DNA from 3 places in the Kribbella sp. NPDC104740 genome. Region 1 is predicted to be linked to each of the others. Evidence: riboswitches for the same ligand, from Rfam matches in the RefSeq annotation. Region 1 holds a riboswitch; each other region holds the start of a gene.
What was found. Region 1 has a riboswitch for cobalamin ahead of ACZ6Z4_RS34405 (ribonucleoside-diphosphate reductase subunit alpha). Riboswitches for the same ligand answer to the same signal wherever they lie in the genome.
Positions count from the first base shown of each region.

Region 1 (6,354 bases):
GACCGCTCCCGCGAGCTGGGCTTCACCCACGTCGTCCTGTGCAGCGCCGAGTACATGAAGCAGGCGCACCGCCTCTACGAACGCCTCGGCTTCACCCGCGTCCCCGAACGGGACTGGGTCCCCCGGGAGGGCGTCAACCTGTACGCGTTCTCACTCGCGCTGTGACCGTTCTTCTTTCCCCCTCCGAATGGGAACCACTCGCCGCCGCCCACGCCGAGCGAGTCGACCAACTCGTGGCCGGTCACCTCGCGCGCCGGCAGCGCCGTGAAGCGCACCCCGTCGAGGACTTCCTCTTCACCTACTACCCCACCCGCCCGAACCAGCTCCGCGTCTGGCACCCCGGCCCCGGCGTCACGCTGCTCGGCGGTTCGGCGTACGAGGGTCGCAAGGGCTACCTGTACGCCGACGGCGCCGCGCGCCTGGACCCGGCCGAGATCGAGCGCCGGGCCGACAGCATCACCTGGATCCGCCGCCTGCTCGCCGCGACGCTGGACCGCCAGCCGCAGTTCGGCTGCTTCGGGCTGCACGAGTGGGCGATGGTCTACCGCCTGCAACCCGGCGAGGTCCGGCACGAGAAGTGGCCGCTGCGACTAGGTGCCGAGGGCACCGATCAGGTGGTCGAGTCGCACAAGATCGGCTGCTCGCACTTCGACGCCTTCCGCTTCTTCACCGAACCGGCCCGCCCGCTGAACGCGCTGCAGCCGACCCGCGAGCTCCAGCCCGCGCTCGAGCAGGGCGGTTGCCTGCACGCGAACATGGACCTCTACAAGTGGGCCACCAAGCTCGCGCCGTTCACCCCGAGCACGCTGCTGCTGTCCTGCTTCGAGCTCGCCAAGGACATCCGCACGCTCGACATGCGAGCGTCGCCGTACGACCTGGCCCCGCTCGGCTACACCCCGGTCCCGATCGAAACTCCAGCTGGCAAGGCCGAGTACGCCGCCGCCCAACGCGCGTTCGCCGCCCGCGCCCGCCCGCTCCGCGAACAGCTCGTCGACCTGTGCGACGAACTGCTGCCGACCTGACGACCTCCCGCTCCCCCTCAGACCTTCGTGGCCTTCAGCGCGAACAGCAGCGGTATACGTGGCTGATCGTCCGGCAGTCGCCACCAGCCTTCGGGCGTCTGGACCATCGACGACCAGCGCGGCCACTGCAGGACCTCGGACTCGCGCAGGCTGTCGATCCGGAACCCGGCAGCGGACAGCGTCGTGACCAGCTCCCCCAGTCCGTGCATCCACTCGTAGCTCGTGTTCCGCCCCGGCACCTCGTCGCCGGTGTAGGTGACCGTCGACTCGTGCGCGATCGGACCCCGGCCTTCCAGGTAGTCGTTCCGCAGCACCAACTCGTCGGACTCTCCCGGCAGCCCCACCGGTCGCAGCGCGTTGAGCAGCGGATGAAACTCCACGACGTACAGGAACCCGCCCGGCATCAGCAGCCCGTTGACCACGTCGGCCCACTTGGCCAGGTCAGGCAGGTAGCAGAGCGCGCCCTTGCCGGTGTAGACGACGTCGAACCGGCGGCCGCCGAACGCTTCTTCCGCGTCGTACACGTTGGACTGCACGTACTCGATGCCGACGCCGGCCTCGTGCGCGAGCCGCCGGGCGGCGTCGAGCGACCGCCCGGACAGGTCGAGCCCGAACGTCTTGGCGCCCCGCCGCGCGAACGCGATCGTCTCGGTCCCCAGGTGGCACTGCAGGTGCACGACGTCGCGGCCGTCGAGCTCGCCCAGGTCGGCCCACTCGTAGTCGGCGAACCAGAAGTCGGCCGGGCGTTCGTAGAACGCGCTCGCCGCGTGCAGTGGTGCCCGTGCGTCCCAGTCCGCCTCGTTGGCCGCCACCTGCGCCAGCTCGTGCGCGTTCAGCCCCACGGGCTTCTCCTTCTGTCGCCTGACCCGGTCGTCGTTCTCCCAGTCTCTCCAGGCCCAGGTCCAGACGTCCCCACTGAGGCTCACCTTCGCCGTCCTGACGTCACGACCTGCCCCCTCGGCACCCTGTCCGCGCAGCGGCCGTGCCCCCGGACCGTCCCGAGAGCGTTCCCCCAGCCCTGCTCACCCAGCGTGACTCTACTCCTGTCGGACACGCTGAGTAGTCACGAACCGGTCTCACTCCGCACCATCTCCCCGAACGTTTCGCCGATAGCAGTCGACGACCATCAGCGCCAGCACCGACACGCTGTGCTGATTGACTTCGTGGCCTCTTCTCGACCACAATTCGAACACATGTTCGAAGCAAGGACAAACCGCGGGGACTTCGGGGAGCGTGAGGATCTGTGATGCCGGAACCGTTCGACTGGGACATCCTGGAACGACCGTCGGCGATGGCGATGGTGCGCGGCCAGCTCGGTTTCAGCTGGATGGTGCTGGCCGGGCGACTGGCGGCACTGACCGACGACGAGTACTTCTGGCGACCGAGCGCGGAGGCGCTCACCGTCGTCCGCCGCCGGTACTCCGGCCGCTACCGCGCGCTCGGCTCCGGCGAGTGGGTCGCCCAGTGGCCGAACGAGCCGAACCACCGCGGCCCGCGCACGATCGCCTGGCTGATCGCACACCTGACCGAGACGTTCTTCGAGCGCTGGGAGTGGACCTTCGGCGAGAAGCTCCAGGGCCGCACCGACATCACCCTGCACGGCAACGCCCGGGACGCGGTCGCCTGGCTGACCCACTGGGTGAACGCCTGGCAGGAGTCGATCGCCGGCCTGGAGGAGGACCAGGTGATGACCGTCGGCCTCAGCCAGGCCTCCGAGCTGGACGCCGCGGAGCCCTTCGGGCACGTCGTACTGCGGCTCAACCGGGAGCTGATCCACCACGGCTCGGAGATCATGACGCTCCAGGACCTGCATGCACTGGCCGCCTGAAACCACTAGATGTGCGACACGCGGCGCGTCGAGGCACAACATGTCGGGGTCTACCGCTAGTGTTCTGCGTGCTGGTGGTTCTGCCCGGGCGACGCGAGGTCGCGCGGCCGGGCGGAGGCAACAGGGGAATCCGGTGCGAGTCCGGAGCTGCCCCGCAACGGTGAGCGGACAGGTCGTCCGCGAGTCCGAGTACCTGCCACCGGTACGCGTACCGCCGGTACGCGTCGGTCCGAGACCTCGTGGGTGGGTCGGTGGGCGTGCAGGCAGTCGTACTCGCCGTACTGCCGCTCGTCACGCGTTCTCCCGCAGGTCGTGGTCCTTCGGAACTCGCGTGGAGAGAGCGCCTGTGACCATCGTTTCGTCTTCGTCGCCGACCGCGGCGGGCCTCGTGCCCGGTGCGGCGGCGTCCCAGCTGACCGTCGTCCGCCGCGACGGCACCAGCACCACCTTCGACCCGACCAAGATCGCGGTCGCGATGAGCAAGGCCTTCCTGGCCGTCGAGGGCGCCGAGGCCGGCGCCAGCCACCGCGTCCGCGACCTCGTCACCGACCTGACCGACCGCGTCGTCACCGCGCTCACCACGCGCGGCGACGTCCGCCGCAGCGTGCAGGTCGAGGACATCCAGGACCAGGTCGAGCTGGCGCTGATGCGCGCCGGCGAGCACCAGGTCGCCCGCGCGTACGTGCTCTACCGCGAGGAGCGCACCAAGGCGCGCACTCCCGCCGACGCGGCCGGTGCCGCCGAGACCCCGGTCATCACTGTCCGTGGCGTCCACGGTGACACTGCGCCACTGGACGTCGCGCGCCTCCGGCTGGTGATCGCCGAGGCGGCCGCCGGGCTGGACGCGGTCGACCCCGAGCAGATCCTGAACGAGACGCTCGGCTCCTGCTACGACGGCATCGCCCAGCACGAGGTCGAGCTGGCGCTGGTGATGGCCGCCCGGTCGTACGTCGAGACCGAGCCGCAGTACAGCCAGGCCGCGGCCCGGCTGCTGCTCGACCAGATCCGCCGCGAGACCCTCGGCCGCGTGCACGGCGAGCCCCGGCAGGCCAGCCAGGCCGACATGAGCACGGCGTACGCCGAGTACTTCCCGCGCTACATCGAGACCGGGATCGAGGCCGGGCTGCTCGACCCCGAACTGGCCACGTTCGACCTGGAGCGGCTGGCCGCGGCGATCCGGCCCGAGCGCGACCTGGACTTCGCGTTCCTCGGCCTGCAGACCCTCTACGACCGGTACCTGCTGCACATCGACAAGGTCCGCTTCGAGCTGCCGCAGGCGTTCTACCTGCGGGTGGCGATGGGGATGGCGCTCAAGGAGGACGACCGGGAGGCCCGGGCGCTGCAGTTCTACGAGCTGCTCAGCTCGTTCCGCTTCATGTCCTCGACGCCCACCCTGTTCAACTCCGGCACCACCCGGCCGCAGCTGTCGTCGTGCTTCCTGACCACGGTCGACGACGACCTGTCCGGCATCTTCGCCGGCATCCGCAACAACGCCCTGCTGGCCAAGTACTCCGGCGGCCTGGGCAACGACTGGACCCCGGTCCGCGGCATCGGCGCCAAGATCCGCGGTACCAACGGCGAGTCCCAGGGCGTCGTCCCGTTCCTGAAGATCGCCAACGACACCGCGGTCGCGGTCAACCAGGGCGGCAAGCGCAAGGGTGCCGTCTGCGCGTACCTCGAGACCTGGCACATGGACATCGAGGAGTTCCTCGACCTGCGCAAGAACACCGGTGACGAGCGCCGCCGCACCCACGACATGAACACCGCGAACTGGGTGCCCGACCTGTTCCTCCAGCGGGTCGAGGCCGGCGGCGACTGGACGCTGTTCTCGCCCGACGAGGTGCCGGACCTGCACGACCTGTACGGCGCGGCCTTCGCCACGGCGTACGAGGCCTACGAGCGCAGGGCCGACCAGGGCGAGATCCGGGTCTTCCGCCGGGTCAAGGCCGTCGACCTGTGGCGCCGGATGCTGACCGTGCTGTTCGAGACCGGGCACCCGTGGATCACCTTCAAGGACGCCTGCAACCTGCGCTCCCCGCAGCAGCACGACGGCGTGGTGCACTCGTCCAACCTGTGCACCGAGATCACGCTGAACACGACCGTCGACGAGACCGCCGTCTGCAACCTCGGCTCGGTCAACCTGGTCGCCCACCTGACCGAGACCGGCCTCGACGCGGAGTTGCTGCGCGACACGGTGAAGACCGCGGTCCGGATGCTCGACAACGTGATCGACGTGAACTTCTACACCACGCCGGAGTCCGAGCGCGCGAACCAGCGGCACCGCCCGGTCGGCCTCGGCCTGATGGGCTTCGCCGACGCGCTGTTCGCGCTGCGCATCCCGTACTCCTCGGACGCCGCGGTCGAGTTCGCCGACGTCTCGATGGAGGCGATCAGCTACCACGCGATCGAGGCGTCGACCGATCTCGCCGCCGAGCGCGGCACGTACCAGACGTACGCCGGTTCGCTGTGGAGCCAGGGCGTGCTGCCGATCGACTCGCTCGAGCTGCTGCGCTCCGCCCGGCAGGGCGACCTGCAGGTCGACACCGGCCGAACGCTCGACTGGGAGGCGCTGCGCGCGAAGGTGCTGAAGGACGGCATGCGCAACTCCAACGTGCTGGCGATCGCGCCGACCGCGACGATCTCCAACATCTGCGGGGTCAGCCAGTCGATCGAGCCGACGTACAGCAACCTGTTCGTGAAGTCGAACATGTCCGGTGAGTTCACCGTCGCCAACCCGTACCTGGTCGCCGACCTGAAGGCGCGCGGGCTGTGGGACCAGGTGATGGTCTCCGACCTCAAGTACCACGACGGCGTACTGGCGCAGATCGAGCGGATCCCGGCAGACCTGCGCGAGCTGTACGCGACGGCGTTCGAGATCGATCCGCTGTGGCTGGTGAAGGCGGCATCGCGCCGGCAGAAGTGGATCGACCAGGCGCAGTCGCTGAACCTCTACATGTCCGCGCCGTCCGGGAAGGCGCTCGACGAGCTGTACCGGGGTGCGTGGCGGTACGGGCTGAAGACGACGTACTACCTGCGCTCGCAGTCCGCGACGCATGTGGAGAAGTCGACACTGCAAGGGACGGACGGTCGTCTGAATGCAGTACCGGTCACGCCTGCTCCGAAGCCCGCACCTGAAGTTCCCATGGACGACACGCTGCTCGACGCCCCCGCCGTCTGCAAGATCGACGACCCCGATTGCGAGGCCTGCCAGTGACTGCCACCGGACTTGGTGAGATCACCGTCGGCGCTTCCCGGGTCGAGGTCGCCGACAAGGCGATGATCAACGCCCGCGCCGACGTCAACCAGCTGCTCCCGTTGAAGTACCAGTGGGCCTGGGACAAGTACCTTGCCGCCTGCAACAACCACTGGATGCCGACCGAGGTCTCCATGCAGGCCGACATCGCACTGTGGAAGTCCAAGGACGGCCTCACCGAGGACGAGCGCCTGATGCTGAAGCGCAACCTCGGCTTCTTCGCCACTGCGGAGTCCCTGGTCGCGAACAAC
Region 1 covers NZ_JBVJNV010000009.1:78,023-84,376, reverse strand. The annotation lists gene ACZ6Z4_RS34425 (GNAT family N-acetyltransferase) at 1-165, shown strand, start outside; gene ACZ6Z4_RS34420 (3-methyladenine DNA glycosylase) at 162-1,022, shown strand; gene ACZ6Z4_RS34415 (class I SAM-dependent methyltransferase) at 1,040-1,948, opposite strand; gene ACZ6Z4_RS34410 (DinB family protein) at 2,269-2,850, shown strand; cobalamin riboswitch at 2,909-3,065, shown strand; gene ACZ6Z4_RS34405 (ribonucleoside-diphosphate reductase subunit alpha) at 3,197-6,064, shown strand; gene ACZ6Z4_RS34400 (ribonucleotide-diphosphate reductase subunit beta) at 6,061-6,354, shown strand, end outside.

Region 2 (6,354 bases), on a different contig from region 1:
AGCTCGCGCTGGTGCTGTCGTCGTACCCGACCAAGCACGCCCGGATCGGCAACGCGGTCGGTCTGGACACGCCGGCGTCAGCGGTGGTCCTACTCGGCCAGCTGAAGGAGGCGGGCTACGACCTGGGCCCGGACCTCGACCTGGACGAGCTGCAGGGTGCTGAGGGCGCCGACGGGCTGATCCACCGGCTGATCGCCGCAGGCGGGCACGACGTGGACTGGCTGACTGACGAACAGCTCTCCGGTGCCGTCGCCAAGATCCCGCTGACGACGTACCAGCAGTGGTTCGGCCGGGTGCCGGAGACGCTGCGGGACGCGATGACCGAGGCCTGGGGGGAGGCGCCCGGCTCCCTGTACGTCGACATGACCGGCGACGAGCCGGCGATCGCGCTGGCCGCGCTGCGCTTCGGCAACGTCGTACTGATGATCCAGCCGCCCCGTGGCTTCGGTGAGAACCCGGTGGCGATCTACCACGACCCGGACATGGCGCCGTCGCACCACTACCTGGCGGCGTACCGCTGGCTGGAGGCACCGGTCGCCGAGGGCGGCTTCGGTGCGCATGCGGTGGTTCACCTGGGCAAGCACGGGACGCTGGAGTGGCTGCCGGGCAAGGGGATCGGTATGGCGGCGGACTGCGCGCCGGACGCCGTACTGGGCAACCTGCCGCTGGTGTACCCGTTCATCGTCAACGACCCGGGTGAGGGCACGCAGGCCAAGCGCCGCGGGCACGCGGTCGTCGTCGACCACCTGGTGCCGCCGATGGCCCGGGCGGAGACGTACGGCGACATGGCCAAGCTGGAGTACCTGCTGGACGAGTACGCCACGGTGCAGGCGCTCGACCCGGAGAAGGTGCCGACGCTGCGGGCGCAGATCTGGACGCTGATCCAGGCGGCGCAGCTGCACCACGACCTGCACACCAGCGAGAAGCCGGAGGACGAGGAGTTCGACGAGTTCGTCCTGCACCTCGACGGCTACCTGTGCGAGATCAAGGACGTCCAGATCCGCGACGGGCTGCACGTGCTCGGCGGTGGGCCCGTTGGCGAGGCTCGGGTCAACCTGGTGCTGGCTGTGCTGCGGGCCTCGCAGATGTGGGGCGGTGCTGCCGGCGCCGTACCGGGGCTGCGTGCTGCGCTCGGTACGACGTACGGCGTGGATGAGGCGGCTCTGCTCGCCGACCCGGGCCGGGCGGTGCCTGCTGAGCTTGCTGCGCTGTCGGAGCTCGCTGACCTGCCGGCGGTGAGTGCTGCTGACGGTGTGGACCTGCTGGAGGCTGTGGCGCGCAAGCTGGTGCTGGGGCTGGAGACGTTGAGCTGGGACGCCGGCAAGGTGCCGGTGGTCGTCGGAGAGGTGCTCGGCCGGCAGTCGGCCGCTGTCGAGGCTTCGCTGACGTTTGCCTGTCAGGAGGTCGTGCCGCGGCTGGCACGGACCGGCGACGAGCTGACGAACGTACTGCGCGCGCTGGACGGCCGCTTCGTCGAGGCCGGGCCGTCGGGCTCGCCGACGCGCGGTCTGGTCAACGTGCTGCCGACCGGCCGCAACTTCTACGCGGTCGACCCGAAGGCGATCCCGAGCCGCAACGCGTGGGACGTCGGCGTCGCGCTGGCCGACTCGCTGCTGGCCCGGCACAAGGCCGAGACGGGGGAGTGGCCGCGCTCGGTCGGGCTGACCGTGTGGGGGACGTCGGCGATGCGCACCCAGGGCGACGACCTGGCCGAGGTGCTCTGGCTGCTCGGCTGCCGCCCGGTCTGGGACGAGGCGTCGCGACGGGTCTCGGGCTTCGAGGTCGTCCCGGTCGCCGAGCTCGGGCGGCCGCGGGTCGACGTGACGATCCGGATCTCCGGGTTCTTCCGGGACGCGTTCCCGCACGTGGTCGCCTGGCTGGACGAGGCGGTCCGGACGGTCGCGGCGCTGGACGAGGATGCCGCCGACAACTACCTGCGGGCGCACGTGCTGGATGATGTTGCCGCGGGCAATGATATGCGGTCGTCGACGGCGCGCGTGTTCGGCTCCAAGCCCGGCTCGTACGGCGCCGGCCTGCTGCCGCTCGTCGACGCGCGCAACTGGCGCACCGACGCCGAGCTGGCCGAGGTGTACGCCGTCTGGGGCGGGTACGCGTACGGCAAGGACCTCGACGGCGCCGAGGCGCGCCCGTCGATGGAGCGCGCCTACGCGCGGATCCAGGTCGCGGCCAAGAACGCCGACACCCGCGAGCACGACATCATGGACTCCGACGACTACTTCCAGTACCACGGCGGCATGGTCGCGATGGTCCGGCACCTGACCGGCGCCAACCCGAAGGCCTACATCGGCGACTCCGCCGTACCGGCCCAGGTGAAGACCCGGACGCTGGAGGAGGAGACCAAGCGCGTCTTCCGCGCCCGCGTCGTCAACCCGCGCTGGATGGCCGCGATGCAGCGGCACGGTTACAAGGGCGCCTTCGAGATGGCCGCGACGGTCGACTACCTCTTCGGGTACGACGCCACCGCCGGTGTCGTCGACGACTGGATGTACGAGACGCTGACCACCGAGTACGTCGCCAACCCGGAGGTCGCCGAGTTCTTCCGGAAGTCGAACCCGTGGGCTCGGCACGGGATCGCGGAGCGGCTGCTGGAGGCCGCGCAGCGCGGGCTGTGGGCCGAGCCGTCGGCGGAGGCGCTGGAGACGCTGCGGACCGCCGTACTGGAGACCGAGGGAGACATCGAGGACCGCGACTGACGGCCGGGTGTGATTGGGTGGAGACATGGCTTTGCGAGTCCTGATCACCAATGACGACGGTTACCGGGCTCGCGGGATCCGCGCCCTGGGCTCGGCGCTGGCCGCGGCCGGGCACGACGTACTGGCTGTTGCTCCGCTGAACGACCAGAGCGGTGTCGGCTCGGCGCGGGCGGGGATGGTCGACCGGCCGGTCCGGACGGCTTCGGACTCCTTCGACGGTGTCACGTACATCGGTGTGGACGGGACGCCGGCGCTCGCGGTGACGCTGGCGATGGTCGGGGCGTTCGGGGCGGTGCCGGACGTCGTGGTGTCGGGCATCAACCACGGGCACAACATCGGCGTACCGATCCTGCACTCGGGCACCGTCGCGGCGGCGCTGACGGCCGCCGGCCAGGGCCGTTCTGCGATCGCGATCAGCATCGACTCCGAGGACCCGAAGCACCTCGACGTCGCCGGCACGGTCGCCGTACGGGCTCTCGGCTGGCTGGCCTCGGAGCCCGCAGGCAGCGTGATCACCGTCAATGTGCCCGACCGTCCGCTGGACGAGCTCGAGGGGGTACGCCGGGCGCGCCTCGCGCCGATCGAGCGGTCTCGGATCGTTGGTGGAACTGCCGCGACGGGGGAGCCGATGATCACGCTGGCCGCGCCTGCGGCTGGCGCGGAGGCTGACACCGACGAGGCCCTCCTCGCCGCGGGCTTCGTCACCGTCACCCCGATCGTCGGCATCCGCGAGGTGGACTCCTCGGCTGCCGCGGACTACCTGTCGGAGCGCCTCGCCTGATCGCTGATCAGGCGTACTCCCGCAGAGCGAGCGCAGGTTCTCGCCGTGTTCGGCGTACCGCAAGCTCCATCCCGCGAGTTGCTGATCGCCGCTGCCTCAGGTGAGGTTTCTCTCCGGCCCGCGGCACCTCGGCGGGGATGTGGAATGATCGCCGGGACGGCAGGGGAGGAACACCGGTGCCGGCCAGTTGGCCGAAGTCCGGGGCGGTCCCGCCACTGTGACCGGATGCGATCCGGAAGCCAGGACATCTCCCGCCGTCCGCCAGGGAGCGCTCTCCGCGTTCCCGGGCGACCGTTGCCAGCGCGGGCGTGGACACCCGCAGGACGAAGGGATCACCGCCGATGCGGCCTGCTCCGACCCCGACCGGCTTCCCGTTCACCGCGGTGGTCGGGATGGACGACCTCCAGCTCGCGCTGATCCTGGCCGCGGTCTCCCCGGCCATCGGCGGCGTCCTGATCCGCGGCGAGAAAGGCACCGCCAAGTCGACCGCGGTCCGCGCGCTGACCGAGATCCTCCCCGCCGTCGACGTCGTCCCCGGCTGCCGCTTCTCCTGCGACCCGGCGAATCCTGACCCCACCTGCCCGGACGGCCCACACCCGGCCGCCTTCGACGGCGCCAGCAAGCTCACCGGCGCGAACCCTCGCAGCCTGTCCGCCGGTGCGGACGCCGGCCGGTTCCCCGCCGATGTGGACGCCGGCCGGTTCCCCGCCGATGTGGACGCCGGCAGGTTCCCCGCCGGTGCGGACGCCGGCAGGTTCCCCGCCGGTGCGGACGCCGGCAGGCTCCCCGCCGACGCGGACTCCCGCAGCCTCCCCGCCGATGTGGACGCGCGAAGCATCTCCGCCGATTCGGACCGGCGAAGCCTCGCCGCCGGCGCGGACCTGCGAGCCGAGCCCGCCCAGGGCTCCCCGCTCGGACATCTCCCCGGATCCCCGGGCGCCCCCGCCCCCACCACCTCCTCCCGCCCGGCCCGCCTCGTCGAGCTCCCGGTCGGCGCGACCGAGGACCGCGTTCTCGGCTCGCTCCACCTCGAGAAGGCGCTCGCCGAAGGCGTCACGGCGTACGAGCCGGGCCTGCTCGCGGCCGCGCACCGCGGCCTCCTGTACGTCGACGAGGTCAACCTCCTGCACGACCACCTCGTCGACGTCCTCCTCGACGCCGCCGCGATGGGGCGCGCGACCGTCGAGCGCGACGGCGTCTCCATCACGCACCCCGCCCGCTTCGTCCTCGTCGGCACCATGAACCCCGAGGAAGGCGAGCTCCGCCCGCAGCTCCTCGACCGTTTCGGCCTCACCGTCGACGTCGTCGCCAGCCGCGACCCCGCGGTGCGTGTCGAGGTGATGCGCGCGCGCCTGTCGTACGAGGCCGACCCCGCGGCCTTCGTCACCCGGTACGACGGCCCGCAGCGCGAGCTCGCCGAGCGCATCGTGAAGGCGCAGAGCCTGCTCCCGGACGTGATCCTGACCGACTCGGCGCTGCGTCAGATCGCGGAGATCTGCGCCGCGTTCGACGTCGACGGGATGCGCGCCGACCTGGTCACGGCCCGTACGGCGGTCGCGCACGCGGCCTGGTCGGGCCGGAGCGTCGTCGAGGTCGAGGACGTCCGCGCCGCGGCCAAGCTGGCTCTCCCGCACCGGACGCGCCGCAACCCGTTCGACGCGCCGGGCCTCGACGAGGACCGCCTCGACCAGGTCATCAACGACAGCACCCCACCGGAAGACCCGGACGACGACCCGAACGGTGGGCCGGACGGCGGCCCCGACGGCGGTCCCGACCGCGGCCCGGCCGATAGCTCGGGCGACTCCGACAACCCTCCGGATTCCACCCCGTCCACCGCCGACGACTCCTCCGGCCCCCACGACCCCTCGGCCCAGGACGATCCGTCGCAGCGTCCGGAAGATGCCGACCACCCCGGCCCGGACAAGCAGGAGAACGCGGACCGAGACGCCGCGAACACTCCGGGAAACGCGGAGAGCGCGATCTCGAATGATCCCGGCGGCCACGTCGAGGCCAGCTCCACGCCGTACAAGGCCCGCCTTCTCACCGTCCAGTCCGCCGGTGCGGGCGTCGCAGGCCGACGCTCCCGCGCGATCACCGAGGTCGGGCGCGTCGTCGGCGACCGCGCCCGCCTCGGCCGCGAGTCCGGCCGCCCCCACCTCCTCGCGACGATCCGCGCCGCGGCCCCGCACCAGCACGCCCGCGGCCGCTCCGGCCCCGGTCTCGCCGTCCGCGCCTCCGACGTACGCCTCGGCGTTCGCGAAGGTCGCGAGGGCAACCTGGTGATGTTCTGCGTCGACGCCTCCGGCTCGATGGGCACCAAGCGCCGCATGGGCGAGGTCAAGACCGCGATCGTCTCCCTCCTGCTCGACGCCTACCAGCGCCGCGACAAGGTCGGCCTCGTCACCTTCGCCCGCGCGACCGCGACCGTCGCGCTGCCACCGACCGGCAGTGTCGAGACCGCCGTACGCCGCCTGGAGTCGCTGCCCACCGGCGGCCGTACGCCGCTGGCCGAGGGGCTGCTGCAGACCGCCGAGGTGCTGCGGATCGCCGCGATCCGCGACCCGCGCCGGCGTCCGCTGTTGGTGCTGGTCACCGACGGGCGGGCGACGTACGGAGAGAGCGCTTTCTCGCGCGCTCAGCAGGCCGCCGAGTGGATCGGTGCCCAGGGCATCTCCACCGTCGTGGTCGACTGCGAGCCGCGCCGCGGAGTCCGGCTCGGGCTCGCCGCGGAGCTGGCGACCAGCCTGCGCGCGGAGTACCTGGACCTGGGAGAAGTTGCCGCGGGCAACTTGGTGCGTGCGGTGAACGAGCGGAGCGCGGCGTGAGAGGCCGCGGCAAGCGCCGCCCGGAGAGCGCTCC
Region 2 covers NZ_JBVJNV010000006.1:132,924-139,277, forward strand. The annotation lists gene cobN (cobaltochelatase subunit CobN) at 1-2,714, shown strand, start outside; gene surE (5'/3'-nucleotidase SurE) at 2,740-3,495, shown strand; cobalamin riboswitch at 3,636-3,768, shown strand; gene ACZ6Z4_RS28705 (magnesium chelatase subunit D family protein) at 3,837-6,320, shown strand.
Region 2: it holds a riboswitch for cobalamin, as region 1 does, so the genes downstream of both, ACZ6Z4_RS28705 (magnesium chelatase subunit D family protein) here and ACZ6Z4_RS34405 (ribonucleoside-diphosphate reductase subunit alpha) in region 1, are expected to answer to the same signal.

Region 3 (6,354 bases), on a different contig from region 1:
GATCGGCAGCTTGCTGCTGGCCACGCCGTCCGCGGCGGCGACCGCCGGGTTGTACGCCGTGGTGACGATGCCCTTGATGTCCTTGCCCTTGGCCGCGAGCAGGTCGGCGACCGAGCGCTGCGCGGTCTGCAGGTCCTTGTCGATGTCGGTGACCACCGGCAGCTCGGTGACCTTGCCACCGGTCTCGCCGACCGCCTTCTTCACCCCCGCGATCCGGCGCTGGGTGTTGGAGTCGACGTTGTTGCCGGTCAGGTGCACGATCGTGCCCTCGCCGCCGATCGCCTCGATGGTCGCCTTGGCCGCCTTGTACGCCGCCGCCTCGACGTCGGTGGACAGGCAGAAGTCGGCCGAGTTGGTGTCACCGGCCGGGCAGGAGGCCAGCGAGCCGACCGCGAACCCCTTGGACTTGAGGTCCTCGAAGGTGGTGTTGATGTCGGTCGGCGACACGCCGAAGATGCCGAACGCGTTGAAGCCGCGGGCGGCCAGCGAGCTGACCACGTTGTTCTGCTTGCTCTGGTCCCACTCGCCGGTCTCGTCGAAGGTGACGTCGCCGAGCTTGAACTCGGTCTTGTCCAGCTCCGCGGTCGCCTTCCAGGGCTGGAAGTAGGGGTGCGCACCGCCCGGGATCAGCGCCAGCTTCACGCTGGAGGCGTCCTTCAGGGTGACCGGGCCGCCGGTCGAGCCCGTCGAGGCGTCGTCGCCCGCCGTACCACCGGTACTGTCGTTGGAGCTCTTGGTGCTGCAGCCGGTGGCGGCCAGGGCGAGAACGGCCAGGCCGGCGATCGCCGACCTCCGGTACCGGGCGGCGGACGTGGGCAGGGACGTGGGCATGGGGCGCTCCCTCGAAGATCCTATAGGATATTGCGAACCTGATGCTGCCGCCTCACACTGGTGGCGTCAACCCTTGCCCCGGTAACGACTGAGCACGACCTCCGGGGTCGGGCAGAATGAGTGCTTCGGGAGGAGCGACGGTGACGGATGCGCATGTGGGTCTGGCGGGGCAGCTCACCCGCCTGCCGCAGCGACAGGTACTGAGCGACGACGTCTACGAGACGGTCAAGGGCCTGATCATGGACAGCGTGGTGGCCCCGGGCACCCGGCTGAACATCGACGCGCTGACCCGGGAGCTGGGCATCTCCCAGACCCCGATCCGCGAGTCGCTGGCCCGGCTGGAGTCCGACGGGCTGGTGATCAAGGAGCCGCTGCGCGGCTACCGGGTCTCCTCCACGCTGACCCGGGCCGAGTTCGAGGACCTCTTCGAGTACCGGCTGCACATCGAGCCGTGGGCGGCCGGCCGGGCCGCGGAACGCACGTCGCCGGAGGACCTGGTCCGGCTCAAGGACGAGATGCTCAGCTACACCGAGGTCCCCGAGCGCCCCGACTACGACTCGTACAAGGCGATGGCCGGTCACGACCAGCGCTTCCACGACCTGGTGCTGGAGCTGTCCGGCAACGAGACCGCCCGGCAGTCCTTCGCCCGGACGCACTGCCACCTGCACCTGTTCCGGCTGTACTACGGCGGCGGTATCGCCACCCAGGCCCTGCGCGAGCACAAGGCGATCGTCACCGCGGTCCGCAAGGGTGACCCCGAGCAGGCCGCCGCCGCGATGCGCTCGCACATCGAGGCCTCCCGGGCACGGCTGCGCCCGAAGTTCGAAGAACAAGACTAAGGAGAGTTTGTGGAACTGCTGCGCCTCGGCGCGGTCGGTGAGGAGCGCCCCTACGTGCGCGCCGCCGACGGCACCACCTACGACCTGAGCTCTGTCACCGCCGACATCGACGGCGCCTTCCTGGCCGCCGACGGGATCGCCCGCGCCCGCGCGGCCCTGGAGGCCGGGTCGCTGCCGGCGGCCGAGGTCGACGGCCTGCGGATCGGCGCCCCGATCGCCAAGCCGGCCGCGGTGGTCTGCATCGGCCAGAACTACGCCGCGCACGCGGCCGAGTCCGGCGCCGAGCCGCCGAAGGAGCCGATCGTCTTCTTCAAGCACCCGAACACCGTCGTCGGCCCGTACGACGACGTCCTGGTCCCCCGCGACAGCCGCAGGACCGACTGGGAGGTCGAGCTCGCGGTCGTGATCGGCAAGACCGCCCGGTACCTGACCTCGGACGAGGAGGCGCTGGCCTGCATCGCCGGGTACGCGGTCTCCAACGACGTCTCCGAGCGCGCCTTCCAGCTCGAGGTCTCCGGCGGCCAGTGGTCGAAGGGCAAGTGCTGCGAGACGTTCAACCCGCTCGGCCCGGTGCTGGTCCCGGCCGACGAGGTCGGCGACCCGCAGGCGCTGGACCTGAAGTCGTTCGTCAACGGCGAGCCGCGGCAGGACTCCAACACCCGGGACATGATCTTCTCGGTCGCCGCGCTGATCCGCGACCTGTCGCAGTACATGACGCTCGACCCGGGCGACATCGTCAACACCGGTACGCCGGAGGGTGTGGCGCTGTCCGGGCGGTTCCCGTACCTGGCGCCGGGTGACGTCGTCGAGTGCGAGATCCAGGGGCTGGGCAGGCAGCGCCAGGAGCTTCGCCAGGCCTGAGCGCGCGTCGCGCCCCGGCCCGGCTCTCGGTCGGCCTTTCCGCCCCGTCACCCGAATCTCGGTGGCGGGGCGAACCCGTCGTACGGCATCTTTCTGTGCCATGACCTCGATCGTGCGCACGGTGACCTTCGACGCGGCCGACCCCTACGAGCTGGCCGGCTTCTGGCTGCAGGTGTTCGGCGTGGAGCGCCCGTCGGACGACTTCCCCGACGACCCGTACGCCGCCGTCGACACCGGCCCGGTCAAGCTGCTGTTCGAGCGCAACAACGACCCTAAGCGTGCCAAGAACCGCGTCCACCTCGACCTCGAGCCGGACATCCCGCGCGACCAGGAGGTCGAGCGGCTGGTCGCGCTCGGCGCGACGGTCGAGCACGACCACCGGGAGGCGGACGGTACGGGGTTCGTGGTGATGCTCGACCCGGCCGGCAACGAGTTCTGCGTGCTCCGTTCGGCCGCGGAGCGTGCGGCGACCGGCGGCTGATCCTCCGCGGGTGCAGCTACTGGAGGCTGAGCGACCAGGCCGTCGCGTGGGCGGAGAGGCTGACGGTCGCCAGCGGGCGAACATCCACGTGCCGCAGCGACTCAGCCGGCGCCTCCAACGTGTAGAGCACAGCAGCTCTCACGACCGCCGGATGCACCACCGCCACCACCGTCTGCCGCTCCGCGTGCTGCGGAGCCTCGGTGAGGTCCCCCAGCCAGTCGGCGACCCGCGCGATCAGGTCGTTCGCCGTCTCACCACCCGGCGGCGCCGTGTGCGGCCGCTCCAGCCACGCCGAGACCGCCGCAGTCTCCGTCGCGAGCAGCTCCTCCAGGTCGCGCCCGGTCCAGTCGCCGTACTCCCGGTCGCGCAGCGCCCCGACCACGACCGGCTGCAAGCCCATCGCCTCAGCGGTCAGGATCGCGGCCGGCTCGGGCCCGCAGTACGTCGTACCGGCGTCGACCCGCAGGTCACGCGCCGCCTCCAGGCTCGCCTGGTCCGGCGCGGGCTCTCCACCGAGGACGAGCCCGCGCAGGCCAGGCGTCAGCGCATGCGCGACGAGGGTCAGCGTCGTGGTCACGCGGCAACCGGCTCCGCGACCTTGGAGTGACGATCCACCAACGCAGCGTAACCGAATCCGATCAGCGTCCACAGCACCGCCTGCGTGCCGAGCGAGGCGAACCGGAACTGCCACAGCAGCGTCGCCGGGAACGACCCCGGCACCTCGTTGATCGCCGGCAGGATCAGGTACGCCGCCACGATCGTCACCACGAACGCGGCCCCGCCTGCGGCGAGCCGGATCCAGGGCGCGTCGCCGAAGCGCTGCGCCCAGCGGGACGCCGCGACGCCGGCCCAGACCGCGAGCAGCCCGATCACCAGCGTCAGCAGGTAGGTGACGGTCCGCTTGGTGATCGTCTCCGGGTCGCCGACGGCGGGCGGGTTCGGCGGGTACTTGAGGAACGGCACCAGCACGATCCCGACGAATCCCGCGGCGGCCAGGCCGAGCGCGGCGTACGAGTCGCTGGTGGTGCGGAGGCGGCGGCGGAGCAGGGCGAACCCGACGGCGAAGATGCCGCCGAGCGCCACGCCGTACAGGCTGGTGGCGAGGAAGAGCCCGAACCGCTGGCCGTCGCGGCTGACCAGCGGTTCCTCCTCCTCGGCCGCCGGGGCCTCGGTCGCTTCGCCATGGGTGTGCGCGGCGCCGCCGGCTTCCTCGATCGCGATCGCGGCGTCGATGTGCGGTTCGCCCATCACGTACGCGAAGGTTCCGGCCAGCAGGCCGGCGAAGAGGCCGACGATCAGTCCGCGCACCAGGAGATTCCCGAAAGTGCGCATGACAGTCCTGTCAGATGGTGGTGTGGGTACTGCAGGACGTCAGTGGCAGGGCACGCCGAGCAGGTGCCGGCCGTCGTGCATCAGCTCGTGCAGGTACATGCCCGACTGGGAGATCGCACCCTGGTCGAAGGCGACCAGGTAGGCCAGCATCAGCAGCACGCCGACGGTGAGCAGCGCGACCGCGAGCAGGCGCGGGGAAACGGCCGGTACGGCGACCGGGCGAGCAGGAGCAGACATCTGAGGACCTCCTGGGGAAGTGCGCGTCCCCATCGAAAGGCTGCGAGTGCCCGAGCGTCCTGACTCACGAGCCCGAAGCTCGCTCACAGTGGCGCGGCCGTACCGGTTTCTCACCGGTTTCCCTCATGGCACCGCAGGTTGACCTTTGAACGGTAGCGGCCGCCTTCGTGACCGGTCAACGGATCCCGGCGCGCCGGTGATCTTCCCCACCTGGCGAGATCCCGCAGCTTCGCGGGGATTGCTTCGGCCGGCGAGATCCCCGCAGCCTCGCGGGCTCGCCTCGGCTGGCGAGATCGTGCAGCGGGTCGCGGACCCGGCACTTACCCTGACTCCATGCCGTCCGCCCACCACCTCCTGGCCTTCGCCGTCACCGCCCTGATCGTCATCGTCGTCCCCGGCCCGAGCGTCCTGTTCATCATCGGCCGGGCCCTGACCGTCGGCCGCCGCGAAGCCGTCCTCACCATGATCGGCAGCATGGCCGGCGTCGTGGTCCTCCTGGTCGCGGTAGCCCTGGGCCTCGGCTCCCTCATCGCCGCCAGCGCCATCGCCCTCACCGTCGTGAAACTCGCCGGCGCGGCGTACCTGATCTACCTGGGCATCCACGCCTTCCGCACCCGCAAGTCCCTCGCCTCTGCACTCACCGCCGGCGTCCGCCCGGCGAACACCCGCCGAGTCCTCCGCCAGGGCTTCCTCGTCGGCGTCACCAACGCCAAGACCGCGGTCTTCTTCGCCGCCGTCCTCCCCCAGTTCCTGGACCCCGAAGCCGGCAACCCCACCCTCCAGATCCTGCTGCTCGGCCTCATCTTCATCACCATCGCCCTCATCTCCGACACCACCTGGGCCTTGGCCGCCGGCACCGCCCGCAACTGGTTCGCCCGCTCCCCGCGCCGCCTGGAACTGGTCGGCGGCACCGGCGGCCTGATGATCATCACGCTCGGCGCGAGCATCGCCCTCACGGGCGCGAAGGACTAGTCCGCTGCAGGGCTGTGGACAACTCCCCAGCCGTTCACCCTCCGCTTGTAAACTCAACAAGGAAAGAACAGGCGGCGGGCAGCAGACGCCGTCAGCCGCACCAGATTCACACCATTCGAGTCTGCCGAGCCGCGAAGACGCCCACCACAGCAAGCGCAGCAGGCAAGCCGAAGGCTGTCAGGTACGCCGTGGTCGGCGAGTGCGGCTCGATGGCGGCGAAGAGCGAGCCGCCGATCGCCAGGATCGTTGCTGTCAGCAAGGAGTCGCTGAGCTGCAGGGCCGAGCTGTTCGCACCCTGCTGCTCGACCGTGGAGTACTCCAGCACCAGCACCGACACGGTCGGGAACACCGTCCCCATCCCCAGCCCGACCAGCGCCCACCCGAGGATCCCGACGACCACCGGCACCCGGTCGTCGAGCGTCGCGGCGGCGGTCCCGATCCCCAGCAGCAGCGAGAGCATGCCCGCCTGCAGGAACACGTGGTGCTCGAACGGCTGGTTCGGCCGGCCCCGGTACCACGACGCCGCCGACCAGCTCAGCGCGCTGACCGTCAGCACCATCCCCGCCCACGCCGGCGACAGCCCGCGCTCCCGGGTCAGCATCAGCGGCAGGAACACCTCGGCCCCGAACCCGGCCGCTGCGACCAGCCCGCGCAACGCGATCACCGCCGGAAGCCCCGCGCGGACCGTGAACGTCCCCTTCGGCAGCAGCTTCGGCGCGAACACGACCACCGCCGCCAGCCCGATCGCGATCAGGATCAACTGCAGGGCTCCCCGCTGCTGCCCGCCGTAGTGCAGCAGCC
Region 3 covers NZ_JBVJNV010000003.1:952,980-959,333, forward strand. The annotation lists gene ACZ6Z4_RS20630 (sugar ABC transporter substrate-binding protein) at 1-831, opposite strand, end outside; gene ACZ6Z4_RS20635 (GntR family transcriptional regulator) at 972-1,670, shown strand; gene ACZ6Z4_RS20640 (fumarylacetoacetate hydrolase family protein) at 1,680-2,531, shown strand; gene ACZ6Z4_RS20645 (VOC family protein) at 2,632-3,012, shown strand; gene ACZ6Z4_RS20650 (histidine phosphatase family protein) at 3,029-3,589, opposite strand; gene ACZ6Z4_RS20655 (CbtA family protein) at 3,586-4,344, opposite strand; gene ACZ6Z4_RS20660 (CbtB domain-containing protein) at 4,384-4,581, opposite strand; cobalamin riboswitch at 4,616-4,757, opposite strand; gene ACZ6Z4_RS20665 (LysE family translocator) at 4,915-5,553, shown strand; gene ACZ6Z4_RS20670 (MFS transporter) at 5,660-6,354, opposite strand, start outside.
Region 3: it holds a riboswitch for cobalamin, as region 1 does, so the genes downstream of both, ACZ6Z4_RS20660 (CbtB domain-containing protein) here and ACZ6Z4_RS34405 (ribonucleoside-diphosphate reductase subunit alpha) in region 1, are expected to answer to the same signal.